DNA from 3 places in the Bacillus sp. FJAT-45066 genome. Region 2 is predicted to be linked to each of the others. Evidence: a T-box and tRNA genes for the amino acid it is inferred to sense, from the RefSeq annotation. Region 2 holds a T-box; the other regions hold tRNA genes.
The links. The T-box of region 2 lies ahead of argS (arginine--tRNA ligase). A T-box ahead of a tRNA ligase gene usually reads a tRNA of that ligase, here a tRNA-Arg.
Positions count from the first base shown of each region.

Region 1: it has a tRNA-Arg gene. The T-box ahead of argS (arginine--tRNA ligase) is inferred to sense a tRNA for this amino acid. The anticodon was not compared.
Region 3: it has a tRNA-Arg gene. The T-box ahead of argS (arginine--tRNA ligase) is inferred to sense a tRNA for this amino acid. The anticodon was not compared.

Region 1 covers NZ_NISQ01000001.1:258,006-263,334, forward strand. The annotation lists gene rph (ribonuclease PH) at 1-550, shown strand, start outside; gene CDZ92_RS01265 (XTP/dITP diphosphatase) at 547-1,137, shown strand; gene CDZ92_RS01270 (metallophosphoesterase family protein) at 1,158-1,661, shown strand; tRNA gene CDZ92_RS01275 (tRNA-Arg) at 1,824-1,900, shown strand; gene CDZ92_RS01280 (tetratricopeptide repeat protein) at 2,105-3,115, shown strand; gene tig (trigger factor) at 3,360-4,646, shown strand; gene clpX (ATP-dependent protease ATP-binding subunit ClpX) at 4,932-5,329, shown strand, end outside.
Region 2 covers NZ_NISQ01000001.1:364,511-369,839, forward strand. The annotation lists gene CDZ92_RS01755 (hypothetical protein) at 34-348, shown strand; gene CDZ92_RS01760 (RsfA family transcriptional regulator) at 395-1,075, opposite strand; gene argS (arginine--tRNA ligase) at 1,312-3,000, opposite strand; T-box leader at 3,046-3,261, opposite strand; gene CDZ92_RS01770 (replication-associated recombination protein A) at 3,312-4,583, opposite strand; gene cymR (cysteine metabolism transcriptional regulator CymR) at 4,945-5,329, shown strand, end outside.
Region 3 covers NZ_NISQ01000001.1:3,697,888-3,703,216, reverse strand. The annotation lists gene CDZ92_RS18465 (sugar-binding transcriptional regulator) at 1-384, opposite strand, end outside; gene CDZ92_RS18460 (glutaredoxin family protein) at 542-784, opposite strand; gene rpoN (RNA polymerase factor sigma-54) at 798-2,108, opposite strand; tRNA gene CDZ92_RS18450 (tRNA-Arg) at 2,670-2,747, opposite strand; gene clpP (ATP-dependent Clp endopeptidase proteolytic subunit ClpP) at 3,070-3,651, shown strand; gene CDZ92_RS18440 (HPr family phosphocarrier protein) at 4,054-4,311, opposite strand; gene whiA (DNA-binding protein WhiA) at 4,346-5,287, opposite strand.

The DNA of each region.
Region 1 (5,329 bases), 110 kb from region 2:
ACCTCGAGCTACAGAACAAAGAACAATGAGAGAGTCAACAAAAGGAAAAGTTACAGGTAGAACGATGGAAATTCAGCGTCTAATTGGCCGAGCACTTCGATCTGTCATTGATTTAGAAAAAGTAGGAGAGCGCACAATTTGGATTGATTGTGATGTTATTCAAGCAGATGGTGGAACTAGAACGGCTTCCATCACAGGTGCGTATGTGGCATCAGTTTTTGCGTTACATAAACTTTTAAAAGATAAAAAAATAAAGAAGTTACCTGTTCATAACTTTTTAGCGGCAACTTCAGTAGGCGTTGACCCAGAACATGGCGAGATTTTAGACTTAAATTACATAGAAGATTCAAAAGCAAATGTGGATATGAATGTTATAATGAATGGAAAATTAGAGCTAGTGGAGGTCCAAGGTACTGGTGAAGAAGCTACATTCTCACGTAGTCAATTAAATAACCTTCTCGACTTAGCAGAAGAAGGAATATTAGAATTAATAGAGCACCAAAAAGAAGCGTTAGGTGAAATTGCTACATTAATAGGTGATGGGAAATGAAAGAGTTAATAATTGCTACAAATAATAAAGGCAAAGTAAAAGAATTTCAAAATATTTTTTCAGCTAAAGGGTATTCAGTAAAATCATTAAAAGACTTTCCAGAAATACAAGACGTAGAAGAAACAGGTACGACATTTGAGGAAAACGCGCTCCTTAAGGCTACAGAAGTTTCTAAAACACTTAACGTAGTAGTTATAGCCGATGACTCTGGTTTGGAAGTGGATGCTTTAGATGGAGAACCTGGGGTTTATTCAGCACGCTATGCTGGGAATGAAAAAAGTGACGAAGCAAACATAGATAAAGTGTTAGAAAAATTGCAAGGTGTTCCTGCGGAAAAAAGAACAGCCAGGTTCGTTTGCGTACTAGCAGTTGCAATGCCAGACGGTGAAAGTTTTACGGTAAGGGGAACGTGTGAAGGGTTTATAGCTTCAGAGCGAAAAGGTGAAAATGGCTTTGGTTATGATCCGATTTTTTATATAAAAGAAATAGATAAAACGATGGCTCAACTTTCAAAAGAAGAAAAAAATAAAATTAGCCATCGTGCAAGAGCGATAGAACGATTGGAAAAACGTTGGGAGAAACTGTAAAATCAAGGAGATTTTATTCCATGAAAGTATTAATAATAAGTGATAATCATGGCGATGAGGAACTGTTAAAAGAAATAGCAAAAAGGCATTCGCCTGAAGTTAATGCACTGTTTCATTGTGGGGATTCAGAGTTAGCTGCAAACAGTGAAGCAATGAAACATTATGAAAGTGTTCGTGGTAACTGTGACTATGATTCGAATTATCCGCAAGAATTAACGAAAGATGTAAATGGTGTACGTTTTTACATAACACACGGTCATCTACATCAAGTGAAATCAACGTTAATGCCAATAAAATATAGAGCGGAAGAAGTAGGTGCTAGAGTTGTTTGTTTCGGACACTCTCATATTGCAGGGACTGAGATGGTAGATGGCATATTATTTATTAATCCAGGCAGTATCCTACTTCCTCGTATGACAAAGGACCAATCCTATGTTATACTAGAGTATAGTGATAATGATTTTTCAGTACTTTACTATAATGAAATAGGTCATTTGTTAAAATCTTTTTCTTTTAAAAACTAATATTTAACAGGGAAGTATTAATACTTCCCTGACTTATAAAAATTATGGTAGAAAAATTTACGAAAAAGTGTTGACTTTATTATTTGGTTCTCCTATAATAAATCTTGTCGCTGCTAGTTAACATGAAAAAATTGCTAACAAGTTAAGACCTAAACATAATATGTCCCAGTAGCTCAGCTGGATAGAGCAACGCCCTTCTAAGGCGTGTGTCGGGGGTTCGAATCCCTCCTGGGACGCCATTTTACACCATAGAATTTTGTTTATGAGCACTTTGCAAAGAGTGTTGATAAATTTAATTCTGTGGTGTTTTTATTTTTCTACATAAGCTAACCCCTAACAGCCAACTTCTAATTACTATCTACTAAAAGCACCTTGTACTCTCCACCAACTACTGATAAACTTTAAACAAATAATTCACAAAAAAAACAGGGTGGTACAGATCAATGAAAAAAGACAAACAAAATATCGTACAATTCCCTAACCTAAAACAACGATTGCTCGAAAAAGCGATGGAAACAATGAAGCAAAAAAATTTTCATGACGCCTTAAAGCTATTCGAAGAAGCACAAGACTTTGAATTTGCACCTGCAGAAGTGGAATTAGGTATCATCGTTTGCCTAATGGAAACAGGAGACTTACAGGAAGCGAAACAAAGGTGCAAAAGACTATTACAAGAAGACATTGGAGACTATTTTCATACATTACAAATGTATATCACGATCCTCATCCAATTAAAAGAGTATGAAGAAGTGAAACTCACGATTGAAGCAATCCTTCAAGAAGAAAGAATACCAGCCCAACAAGCACAAACGTTTTATCAACTTTTAGAATTTGCAAGAAAGATGCTTCCATATGAAGAACAGAGCGAAAAACTAAAAGACGAAACAAAAGATGGTCAGCTTCAAATAGACGAATTAATAAATGGCGACACTCAAAAACAATATATGATCATTCAACAACTAAAACATTTACACGTACGACCGTATAAAGAATACATATTAAATTACTTAGAGGATTCCAATCGACATCCAGTATTAAAAACATTTTTATTGAATGTTCTAATGGAACAAGAATGGAATATAGAAGTTACCGTTCAAAAGCTTAGTCGAACAATTAAAGTAAAGCCAATTGAACTAAATTTTGATACAAAGTCATCATTTTTACTAAGTGTGGAGTCTATTCTTGATGATAAAATAAACTCGAACAATCCTACAATGTTTGACACACTACAGGATATGATTGTTCGTTTACATGCTGTACTTTTTCCGCTTACATTAGAAGGGGAAAACGCTAAAGTATGGGCTGCGGCATTACATAGTTTAGGAAACGAATATTACGGTTTTACTGCGGAACTTGACCATGTTGCACTAGATTACGATGTGGACATAAATCAACTATCCACAATCAGAGATACAATTGTAAAACTTGAAGAATTTTCATATTTACAATTATAATCGTTATTGTTGAAGAAAAAGAATCATGTGTTATAATATAATGGTTGTAAACTGTATATAAATCATATTTTAAATTTATGTAGATATGGGAATACAGTAATTAGACCTTATGACATAGGGAAAATTTAATCGCTATGTACATGTACCACCTACATATAAGTAGTGTGCAGAATAGGTAATGTTAGTTTCATTAGGTTAGACTGACCATTATCATTTCGAAAATAGATTGTTGGAGGGAAAATCAATGTCTGCAAAATGGGAAAAATTAGAAGGTAATGAAGGCGTATTAACAGTAGAAGTTGATGCAGAAACTGTTAATAAAGGTCTTGACGAAGCTTTTAAAAAGGTAGTACAAAAAGTTAATGTTCCAGGTTTCCGTAAAGGGAAAATGCCTCGTGGAATGTTTGAACAACGTTTCGGCGTGGAATCTTTATTCCAAGACGCTCTAGACATCATTCTTCCAGAAGCATATGCTAGTGCAATTGTTGAAGCTGGAATTGAGCCAGTAGATCGTCCAGAAATCGATGTTCAAGATATGGCTAAAAACCAACCTTTAGTTTTCACTGCTAAAGTTATTGTTAAGCCAGAAGTTAAATTAGGCGACTACAAAGGGTTAGAGGTAGAACGATTAGAAGCTACTGTAACAGACGAAGAAGTAGATGCAGAATTAAAAACATTACAAGAGCGTCAAGCTGAGCTTGTTGTAAAAGAAAGTGGCGCAGTTGAAAACGGCGACACAGTAGTAATGGATTTCGAAGGTTTCGTTAACGATGAAGCATTTGAAGGTGGAAAAGGTGAAAACTACTCCCTTGAAATTGGTTCTGGTCAATTCATTCCAGGTTTTGAAGATCAATTAGTTGGTTTAGAAGCTGGAGTAGAAAAAGACGTAGAAGTAACTTTCCCTGAAGAGTACCATGCTGAAAACTTAGCTGGTCAACCAGCTGTATTCAAAGTTACTGTACATGAAATCAAAACAAAAGAATTACCAGCATTAGACGATGAGTTTGCTAAAGAAGTTGATGAAGAAGTAGAATCTTTAGAACAACTTAAAGCAAAAACAAGAGAGCGTTTAGAAACTTCTAAAAAGCAAGATGCTGAAAACCACTTAAAAGATACTTTAGTGGAAAAAGCTACTGAAAATGCAGAAGTAGAAATTCCAGAAGCAATGGTTAACACAGAAGTTGACCGTATGGTTCGCGAATTCGAACAACGCCTTCAAATGCAAGGTATGAATCTTGAACTTTACTTCCAATTCTCAGGTCAAGACGAAGAAGCTCTTCGTGGACAAATGAAAGAAGATGCTGCTAAACGCGTAAAAATGAACTTAACATTAGAAGCGATTGCAGTAGCAGAAAACATTGAAGTTACGGAAGAAGAAGCGAACGAAGAGTTAGAAAAAATGTCTGCAATGTACAACATGCCTATTGAACAAATTAAACAAGCATTAGGTAGCATTGAAGGCGTAAAAGAAGATTTAAAAATTAGAAAAGCAATGGATCTACTTGTAGAAAACAGTAAAGATGTTGCATAATAGTAAATAAGAAACAAGGCGCGATTTAACTCGTGCCTTGTTTTGTACAATAAATTAATATTTACATTCTAAGTTTCGGCCATTTCTACTCCTTCTGCGTGTGTTATTTCATATAAGGATGGATACAATAGTACAGACTCTATTTTTAAAGTCCATACATAATGTTTTAAAGAGATATTATTACCATTGTTAAGTAAAGATGTGGTAAAATGCAGTACATAATAATAGAATATTTATAAAAGCAGATGGACGAGATGAGAGAGAAATGATAAGGGGTGAAACATTATGTTTAAGTTTAACGATGAAAAAGGACAATTAAAATGTTCTTTTTGTGGGAAAACCCAAGACCAAGTTAGAAAATTAGTAGCTGGTCCAGGAGTATACATATGTGATGAGTGTATTGAATTATGCACAGAAATCGTAGAAGAAGAATTAGGTACAGAAGAAGAAGTAGAGTTTAAAGATGTGCCAAAACCTAAAGAAATTCGTCAAATTCTTGATGAGTACGTAATTGGGCAAGAGTCTGCTAAAAAGGCGCTATCAGTAGCGGTTTACAACCATTACAAGCGTATTAACTCAAATAGTAAAATTGATGAAGTAGAATTAGCTAAAAGTAATATTGCCCTAATCGGTCCAACTGGTAGTGGTAAAACATTACTTGCACAAACGTTAGCTCGTATTTT
Region 2 (5,329 bases):
ATTTTTATAAAAGCTATATGGAGGTGACAATGTTTGAAAAAATACTTATTATTTGTTGGTATTGTATTGGTAGTAGAACTAGGAATTTTATTTGGATTTTCCTTTTTCTTTGACACAAATTTATTATCAACATTGTTTTTTGGTTCTTTATTCTTTGTTTTCTTTGCCTTTTTAATGGGTTCAACTGGGGATGCTCTATCGAAAAACTCACAGGTCGCAGTTTTTGACGCCCTACTAGGGAGTTACAAACCGGAACATGAAAAAGCGACATTAACAATTGGCCCTTTTTTAGTAGGATCGATTTTATGTTTCATATGTTACTTCATTATTTACGCAATCATTGGATAATAACTATACTAAAAAGAAAAAATCCGTGGACTCATTCCACGGATTTTTACATTACTTCATTTTCGAATCCAGTTAATTTACGTGCGCGGTCCATAATTTGAACAAGCATTTGGTAGTCTTCTTGAACCGTCTCTTGTTGTTTCTCTAATTTAATAACTTTTGCTAGTAGTTCATCATGTTTCCTTTTTAGTTCTGCATTTTCGCGTTGGAGTCTCTCATTTTCCATTTTCATTGCATATTCGTTTTGATTATTTCGCTCGAATGTTGTTAAAAAGGAAATGCAATCATCGAGTGTTATATTTTGATTAGTCCTTTGTGGAACAGGAGTAAGCTCCTCTGATGCCTCCACTGTAATAGTTTCACGATCCATGTTTTGAGTTATTCCTTGATATGCTCTAGAAAATGAAACTGGTAGCAATTCCATTGCAGAAGGTGCAACAACTGTTGTAGCAAGAGCTTGTTGTTTTTCTTCTTGCTTTTTCATTTTATCAAATGCACGCTTTTTCTCTTTACGTTGTTTTTTTGCAATGGAAACAGCATGCTCGTACTTTTTTCTTACTTCAGCGTTCCAGCGAAAACCACAAGCAGCTGATGTTCTGTTAAGCTTATCTCCAACTTCATCAAATGCACCTAGCTGTGTTCCACCATCACGAATATATCGTAGGACTGTTTCTGCTAATAATAGATCTTCTTCATGTGACCATGCATCTTGTCTTACTTTTGTCATATTCTTCACTCCCCTTAAACCGACATTTTTTTACCATAGTTGCCAGGTTAGGGAGAAAATATACTTTTTTTATATAATAGGCCTCTTCTATTAAAGATTTTTTGCTGTGTTAAAGTCCGCTGTTGTTTTCCGTGCAAGGCTTCGTCTGTGGGGTCTCCCGCTCCCCGCTTCTCCCGCAGGAGTCTCCGCCTTGCACGGATAACAACAGCTAGTTCTTCCAAAATTAAAAATAAAGTTTACATTTCTTCAGGAGCTTCCATTCCTAATAGGTGTAATCCTTCTTGGAGTACGATTGTTACTGCTTTTACTAGTGCAAGTTTTGAGCTGAGTTTGGGGCCTTCTTCTAATACTTTTACATGACTGTAAAACTTATTAAATTCTTGTGAAAGCTCAAATAAGTATTTGGTAATTTGAGAAGGATCATAGTTTGCAAAACTTTTTTCAACAACTAGCGGGAATTTCATTAATAATTTAATGACGGACCAACTATATTCGTCACTAAGACCAGTAAGCTTCTCATCTGCTGTGGTTGGTGCTTTTCTTAAGATGGAAAAAGCACGAGCATTTGAATATTGCACATAAGGACCAGTGTTACCTTCAAACGTAAGCATTTCTTCTAATGAAAATTCTATATTGTTCAAGCGGTCATTTTTTAAATCATGATAAATAACGGCTCCAACCCCAACTTGTTTAGCGACTTTATTTCTTGAAGCTAAATTTGGGTTTTTCGATTCAATATTTTTCTTAGCAAGGTCAATAGCTTCTTTCAACACTTCTTCTAATAGAACTACTTTTCCTTTACGAGTAGACATCTTTTTCCCATCCTTTAAAATAAAGCCAAATGGAATATGTGTCATTTCATTGGACCAAGCAAAGCCCATTTTGCCTAATGTTTTAAATACTTGTTGAAAATGAAGGCTTTGTTCGTGCCCAACGACATACAACGCTTTAGAAAAGCCATACTCCTTTTGACGGTAAAGTGCTGCTGTTAAATCACGGGTAGCATATAATGTTGCCCCATCTGATTTCTTTATTAAACAAGGAGGAAGATTATATTCTTCAAGAGAAACAATCTCAGCACCATCGGAAGTCTCTAACAAACCTTTTTCTTTTAATAATTCAAGCGTTTCTCCCATTTTGTCATTATAAAACGCTTCTCCATTAAAACTATCAAAACGAATATTTAATAGTTTATATATTTTTTTGAATTCTTTTAAAGACTCATCATGGAACCATTTCCAAAGAGAAAGTGCTTCTTCGTTACCGTCCTCTAATTTCTTAAACCAACTTCTTGCTTCGTCTTCTAATTGTTTATTTCCTAGAGCTTCTTCATGGAATTTCACATATAAACTTAGTAACTCTTTAATTGGATTACTTCTAACTTGCTGTTCATTTCCCCATAATTGATAGGCCACAATCAATTTTCCAAACTGAGTGCCCCAGTCGCCTAAGTGATTTATTCTTACTGTTTTAAAACCACATTTCTCGGCTAAATTGGCCAGTGCATTTCCAATTACAGTTGAACGTAAGTGCCCCATTGAAAATGGTTTTGCTATATTCGGAGAGGAGAGGTCGATCGTAATCGTTTCGCTGTTTCCGAATGTTAAGGAACCGTAAGTATTTCCTTCTGTAAGGACACTATCCAAAACCCCAATACTTACTAATTCTTTTTTTAGATATACATTTACATATGGACCTTCAGCGACTACTTTTTCAAATACATCATGTTTTATTTTGTCAGCCAATTCTTTTGCAATGACAACTGGAGATTTTCTTAATGTTTTTGATAAAATAAAAGCTGGGAAAGCCAGGTCCCCAAGGTGTGCGTATTTTGGGTGTTCGATGAGTTTTTCTATTTCTACTAATGATAAGGTATCTTTTACTTGTTCATGGATGACTTTTGCATACAGTTTACTATAGTCCATTGTTTTTCCTCCTTTTTAAATAAAACAAAAAAATCCCGCCTCTGAAAAAGAGACGAGATTTACCCGCGGTACCACTCTGTTTGTTTCAAAAAGATTGAAACCTACTTTCGTTGTTAACGGGGGCGTTCCCCGGCAAGCTCTACTATCGGTTCGAGTTGCTTCTCAGAAGTGCGGTTCATCTTAGCGTAAACTATTAGGCTCCCACCATCCCTAACTCGCTTTAAATATCTGCTAGACTACTCTCTTCCTCATTGATCACATATAATTTTAGCTATTATAATCAAAAAAATGGAAAGTTACAATAGGTATGTTTATTTCTTTTTCAATTCTTCTAATTTTTCGTAAATAGCATGGAAGCTCTTTTCTTGACCTGATTGTTTTGGCACATAGTATTTCTTTGCTTTCAATAAGTCAGGTAAATATTGCTGCTTTACCCAGCCACCTTCAAAATCATGAGGGTATTGATACTCTACACCTCGACCTAAATCTTTCGCTCCTTTATAATGAGCATCTTTTAAATGTAAAGGGATTTCTCCAACATGTCCTGAACGAATATCTGCTAGAGCTTGATCTAACGCTTTGTAGGCAGAGTTTGATTTTGGAGACAAACATAATTCAACTACTGCATTTGCTAAAGGTATTCTTGCTTCTGGAAAACCAACACGTTCCGCTGATTCAATGGCAGCCAATGTTCGTGAACCAGCTTGCGGACTTGCCAAACCAATGTCTTCATACGCGATAATAAGAAGCCTTCGCCCAATACTAGTTAAGTCGCCAGCTTCAATTAGTCTTGCTAAGTAATGAATGGCTGCATCCACATCGCTTCCGCGGATCGACTTTTGAAATGCAGACAATACATCGTAATGACCGTCACCATCTTTATCATGGTAAAAGCTTTTCTTTTGCAAACATTCTTCCACAATATTCAACGTGATTTCTGCTTCACTCTTGTCATTTGTAGTAGAAATCACCGCAAGTTCCAACGCATTTAATGCCGACCTGACGTCTCCTCCGCATGCGGTAGCTAAATGGTTTAGCGCATCATCCGTGATGATAACGTTATACTCACCAAGCCCTCTGGAGGTATCTTTCAAAGCTCTATATAAAACTTCCTTAATTTGATTAGGAAAAAGAGGCTTTAATTCGAATATTTGACATCTGCTTCGAATGGCTGGGTTAATGGCATGATAAGGATTACTAGTAGTTGCCCCGATTAACGTAACTAATCCGCTCTCTAAATGAGGAAGCAAAAAGTCTTGTTTTCCTTTATCAAGTCTATGAACTTCATCCAAAATCAGTATGATTCCACCAGACATTTTTGCTTCTTGTACAACTATCTCCATATCTTTCTTATTATGAACAACAGCATTTAATGTTCGAAAAGCGTAATTCGTACTGCCTGCAATCGCTGTGGCTATTGAAGTTTTCCCTATACCTGGAGGGCCATATAATATCATGGATGATAAATGTTTTGCTTTTACCATTCGATGAATGATTTTTCCTTCTCCAACAAGATGGTCTTGTCCAACAATTTCCTCTATCGTCTTCGGTCGCATCTGAAATGCTAACGGTTTTTTACTCATGCTTTTCACCTGCTTAATCTTTCTTTTCGTGTAAGCAAAATCTTTGACGTCGATTGATAAACTATTTAAACTAACGTAATTATAATCTACCATACAAACCTTCATTGTTTGAAATGAAATACACTTTTAAATATGCTATAATAGCGTAGGTTTAATGAACGGATAAGTTTCATCATGTATGTTTACTATAGCGAAAAACAAATTACAAATAGTCACACGTTTGTTTATCTAACACGAAATGCGAACATACAACATTTTGAGGATACTAAAAACGTTTTTCATTAAACGATAAGCATGAATGATAAAGACCTAATAAAATATATATAATGATTGCAATAGGAAGAATAAGGGGTGCAGGATTATGAAGATTTCAACTAAAGGTAGATATGGATTAACGATTATGATTGAATTAGCTAAAAATGTTGGGGAAGGGCCATTGTCTTTAAAGTCAATTGCTCAAACACATGACCTATCTGAGCACTATTTAGAGCAATTAATCGCGCCTCTTCGAAATGCGGGACTTGTAAAAAGTATTCGCGGTGCATATGGTGGATATATTTTAGCTGATGAGCCAAGCAAAATTACAGCTGGAGATATTATTCGAGTATTAGAAGGGCCAATTAGTCCTGTTGAAGTTTTAGATGACGAAGAGCCAGCAAAGCGCGAACTTTGGATACGTATTCGCGACGCTGTAAAAGAAGTGTTAGACAACACAACACTAGAAGATCTAGCTAATCACTCAGGCG
Region 3 (5,329 bases), 3.3 Mb from region 2:
TCCCATCTCTTTTTTCACCCAAGGAGATGTATCACTATCTCCAGCAACAACGACAACATTAGGTAGATGAAGTGTTTTTTTTACTTTTTCTTCTAAGTGTTTAAGTCCGAAGACTTCCTTCATCATTTCTTCTAACTTTTGCATGAGTACTGTACCCTCTTGCGTTAACGTCATACCGGATGAGTGTACAAGAAGTAAGTTTTGCGATTTTAAAAAATCGACTTCACTCCGGAGTACTCGTTCGCTCAAACCTAAGTTGACCGACAAAGCTCTTCTTCCAATTGGCTGCATTAATCGTATGTAGCGTAAAATCTCGTAACGTTTCTGCATAATGGAAAGAAGATCGGGTAACAATTTCTTTTGTACTTCAATTAACTCTCTCATGATAGCTACCCCTTTTAGTGGTTCATTATTCTTAAAAATGATATGATGGACGTTTTCCGTCCCTCTATGACATATTATGTCCCACCACTAATAAAAAAAATTCACCTTTGCTACATCTTGATTGTAACAAAGATGAAACCCTTATTGCAACTAGGTTTTACCCCAATTTTTCATGTAAACGTTTTCTTATGTCTTCTTTGTGAAAAATTCCTTCTGCATAAACTTCTCCATCGTTCTCGAGTACTGGAATTCTAATTTGATATAACTCTAACAATGCATCATCTTTATAAATATCTACTTCTTTAAATGTAAACTCATACTCTTTTTGCAAATCTTCCACTATCACTTTTGCCTTATCACAAAGCGAACAATTTTCTTTAGTATATAGAATAAATTCCAATTTAACTCACCTTTCAATCGTACCTTTTCCTCATGGAAGAAGATGGAATTCCGAGAATGTCCCGATATTTTGCCACTGTCCTTCGCGAGATATCTATATGATAATCTTTCTTCATTATAGTTGTCAGCTTTTGATCGGATAACGGTTTTCGTTTATCTTCCCCATCGACTAATTTTTGTAGCACTTGATGGACTTGCTTAGACGATTTATCTTCAGCGTATACCGTTGCTACACCTTGACTAAAGAAGTGCTTTAATTCATATAGTCCGAATGGAGTTTGAACATATTTATCTTTCGTCGCTCGACTTACTGTAGATTCGTGCACTTGAAGCCTTTGGGCAATCATTTTCAGTGTTAACGGTTTCAAAAATTCAGGGCCATTTAAGAAAAAACTTTGTTGCAAGGTCACTATTTCCTCCATAACTCCTACAAGTGTTTTTTTCCTGTAATCTATACTTCGAATGAGCCATTGGCAATGCTTCATTTTTTCTTCCAAATAATCGTTCGCTTCTTTTTTCAAGGCTCTTTGATATAAGCGATTGACCGTTAACTGTGGTAAAAATTCGTCATTCACGCCAACTAGCCAATCTCCATTTATTTTTTGTACCATCAAGTCAGGAACAATATATTTCGGTTGTTCTCTCGTTTCATATTGTTGACCTGGTCGTGGATTTAAAGTCGTGATCAAATCAAAGAGGTGTTGGACTTCTTTTAATGTAATTTCATATTTTTTTGATATTGTTTTGAACGTTTTTTGCGAAAGTAAGTCAAAATCGTTTTCAATAATTCGTTCAGCCAGTAGTTCACGGTTGTCCATACTTTTTAGCTGAAGAAGTAAGCATTCTTTTAGATTTCTTGCACCTATACCTGATGGATCGAGATTTTGTATGGTTTGTATCGCTTTTTGTACTTCTACTTCTTGTTTCCGAAGTTGCTTTGCAATGAAAGTTGTTTCTTCCGTGATATAGCCGTTTTTGTCGATATAGTCTAGCATGGCTTGTAATGTCGCATGCTCTTGTTTTGATAAGTGTAAGTCAAGTAATTGTGCCTTTATATGATCATGTAATGTTTCGCCTTGATAGCTAACATTTTCAATGGAAAATTCGTTTGAGTTGATGCTCGTAGTACGATTTCTAATTGGATGTGTGTTTGTAAATGTTTCTTTTAGATCAAGTAACGGATTTTCTAATACTTGTTCTTGTATATATGTCGCAAGTTCGATTGTGGAATATTGAAGTAATGAAATGGCTTGCTTTAATTCTTGAGTCATCGCAAGCTTTAACGTTTGCATTTGATATAGACCGACATCTTGTTTCATCTTCATCGCTATTCCTCCTCCACTTATCTATTTTACATGAGATACGTAGCATATGGTATAGAAAATATATGGTATGTAAGGCCATTATCCTAGTAATTATTATATACGAGGTAGATAGAAGAATTATGTTAGTTATTGTGGGTTTGTGGGGATTTTTTTAAAAAATGATGTGTAAAAGGCCAATGTTGATTTCCGTGCAAGGCTTCGCTTTCCGCGGGCGGTAAAAAGGAAGGTTATTTTCACTGTCGTGAAAAAACCTACTCCTCGGCGCAAGCGCCTGTGGGATCTCCCGTTCCCCGCTTCTCCCGCAGGACAAGGAAGGCTACGGGAGCGATGCATCCTTCGTAAGGAAATGCGATAGCATTTTCGAGGAGTCTCAGTCTTGCACGGAAATCAACAGGTAAGTATTTAAATATCAACACTACGCTTTAACATAGCTGAAAAAAATAAAAACCTAGTGCGCCGACACTAGGTTGGTTGTTTATTGGATGTTGCGGCACTTGTCCGCTACAAAAAAATTATAACAAGAATATATGTAGCATACTAGTTTAAATATTTTCCAATCAATGGCGCGCTCGAAGGGATTCGAACCCCCGTCAGACATGGTACCGGAAACCACCGCTCTATCCCCTGAGCTACGAGCGCACGTATATAATGCAATGAAAATATTATATGTCATATAAAGAGTGAAAACAAGATAAAAAGCTTTTAATGGTTAGTTACTAGTGGCTAGTGCATAGTGGCTAGTATTGTTTCCATTTCCTAATCACTAATTACTAACAACTAACCACTAAAGAAGTTTATTTTTACGTGGAATGGATATGATGTATAGGGGTAGAAAAATGTATCGTATTTTGCGATGGTTTTTATTTGACCATTCTTGACCTTATATGTATGATAAAAGTACATAAGGAAATTATTTTCCTGACTTATTTTAACGGAACTATGAGAAGGAGGAAAAGTGAAAATGAACTTAATTCCTACAGTTATTGAACAAACAAGCCGCGGCGAGCGCGCATATGACATTTATTCTCGTCTTTTAAAAGACCGCATTATTATGCTAGGTAGCGCAATCGATGATAACGTTGCAAACTCCATCGTTTCTCAGTTGTTATTTTTAGCAGCGGAAGATCCGGAGAAAGATATTTCTTTATACATTAACTCTCCAGGTGGATCAATTTCAGCTGGTATGGCAATTTATGATACGATGAACTTCATTAAGCCTGACGTGAGCACAATGTGTGTTGGTATGGCTGCATCGATGGGAGCATTCTTATTATCAGCTGGTGCAAAGGGCAAGCGTTTCTGCTTACCGAACAGTGAAGTGATGATTCACCAACCTCTTGGTGGAGCACAAGGTCAAGCGACGGAAATTGAGATTGCTGCGAAACGTATTCTTTTCTTACGTGAGAAGTTAAATGGTATTCTTGCAGAAAATACTGGTCAACCTATGGAAGTAATCGGGCGTGATACGGAACGCGACAACTTCATGACTGCTGACCGTGCGTTAGAGTATGGATTGATTGATAAGGTTATTAGAAATAGCTAGAATTTAAAGGATTGTATGGTCCAGTTTCTTCACTTTTTGGTGGGGAAACTGGATTTTTTATGTTAGATCATTCTAATTCTTTTCTATACACAGTTTATTAACAGTTTACTTTGCAATCGGGAGGTATACTTGGTTTTATCAGCGAAAATGTGAATTTTATCGGCGAAAACTCGGTTTTTATCGGCGAAATCTAAATATTTATCAGCGAAAATATAGATTTAATCGGCGTTGACCACCTATTTATCGGCGAAGCTACTGTTTTATCGGCGATTCAGTTCAAATATCGGCGCTGATTATAATTCTATGGATCATAACCTCAATAAATAAAAAACAACACCCTCAAAAAAGGTGTTGTTCTATTTTCAATTCATCACTAAGGTTTTCCTAACCCCTAATCACTAATTATCCTTCTTGCTCCACAAACTTCACCAATGCGTCTAATGCTTCTTGCTCGTCGTGGCCGTCTGTGATTAGGGTGATTGTTGCACCTGAACTTACTGCTAAACTCATTAAGCCCATGATGCTTTTGGCATTTACTTTTTTACCGTCTTTTTCTAAGAAAATATCGGCTGTGTAACGGTTTGCCTCTTGAACGAAAAGAGCAGCTGGGCGTGCTTGTAATCCTGTTTTTAATCCTACTTGTACTTGTTTATTAACCATGTCTTTTTCCTCCTCTAAATCTATCTTTAAAAGGTTAAACTTTTTCCCCTGCGCGAAGTTTATCGGCAATTTCATCTATTTTTCGTAGGCGGTGGTTGATTCCGGACTTACTGATGGTACCACTTGAAACCATTTCGCCTAGTTCTTTCAAAGTCACGTCTTGATACGTAACGCGTAGTTCCGCAATTTCTCTAAGTTTATCAGGCAAAATTTGTAGACCAGCTGATTCATCGATATAACGAATGTTTTCTACTTGGCGTATTGCGGCGCTAATTGTTTTGTTTAAGTTGGCTGTTTCGCAGTTTACTAGCCTGTTAACAGAGTTACGCATGTCACGAACAATTCGAATGTCTTCAAACTTCAAGAGCGCTTGGTGAGCACCCATTATATTTAGTAATTCTACGATTTTTTCGGCTTCTTTTAAATAGTTGATGAAGCCTTTTTTCCGTTCTAATGTTTTACTGTTTAACTGAAATGTATTCATTAACTCACACAAAGAGTCGTTATGTTCTTTGTATAAAGTGAATACTTCAAGGTGGTACGAAGATGTTTCTGGATTATTAACTGATCCACCTGCTAAAAATGCCCCGCGTAAATAGGAGCGCTTACAACATTTTTTTTCGATTAACGTTGGTGAAATATCGCGAACAAATGTGAAGCCATCTTTCAAAATCTGTAGCTCTGTTAAAATGCTTTGAGCTTGTTCAGCGTATCGAACGATATATACGTTATTCTTTTTTAATCGCATTTTCTTTCGAACTAAAAGTTCTACACGAACGTCGTACAATTTCTTCGTTAACGTATAAATACGTCGTGCAATGGCTGCATTCTCGGTTTGGATATCGAGAATTATTTTTTTATTAGAAAAAGATAGTGCACCATTCATACGGATTAGTGCAGCAAGTTCCGCTTTTGCGCAACAATCTTTTACTTCAATAGTTGTTAATTCTTTTTTCGTTTCTGATGCGTATGACATGTGATTTCCCCCCTCTTGAGAAAAATGATTGGGGAAGTGATG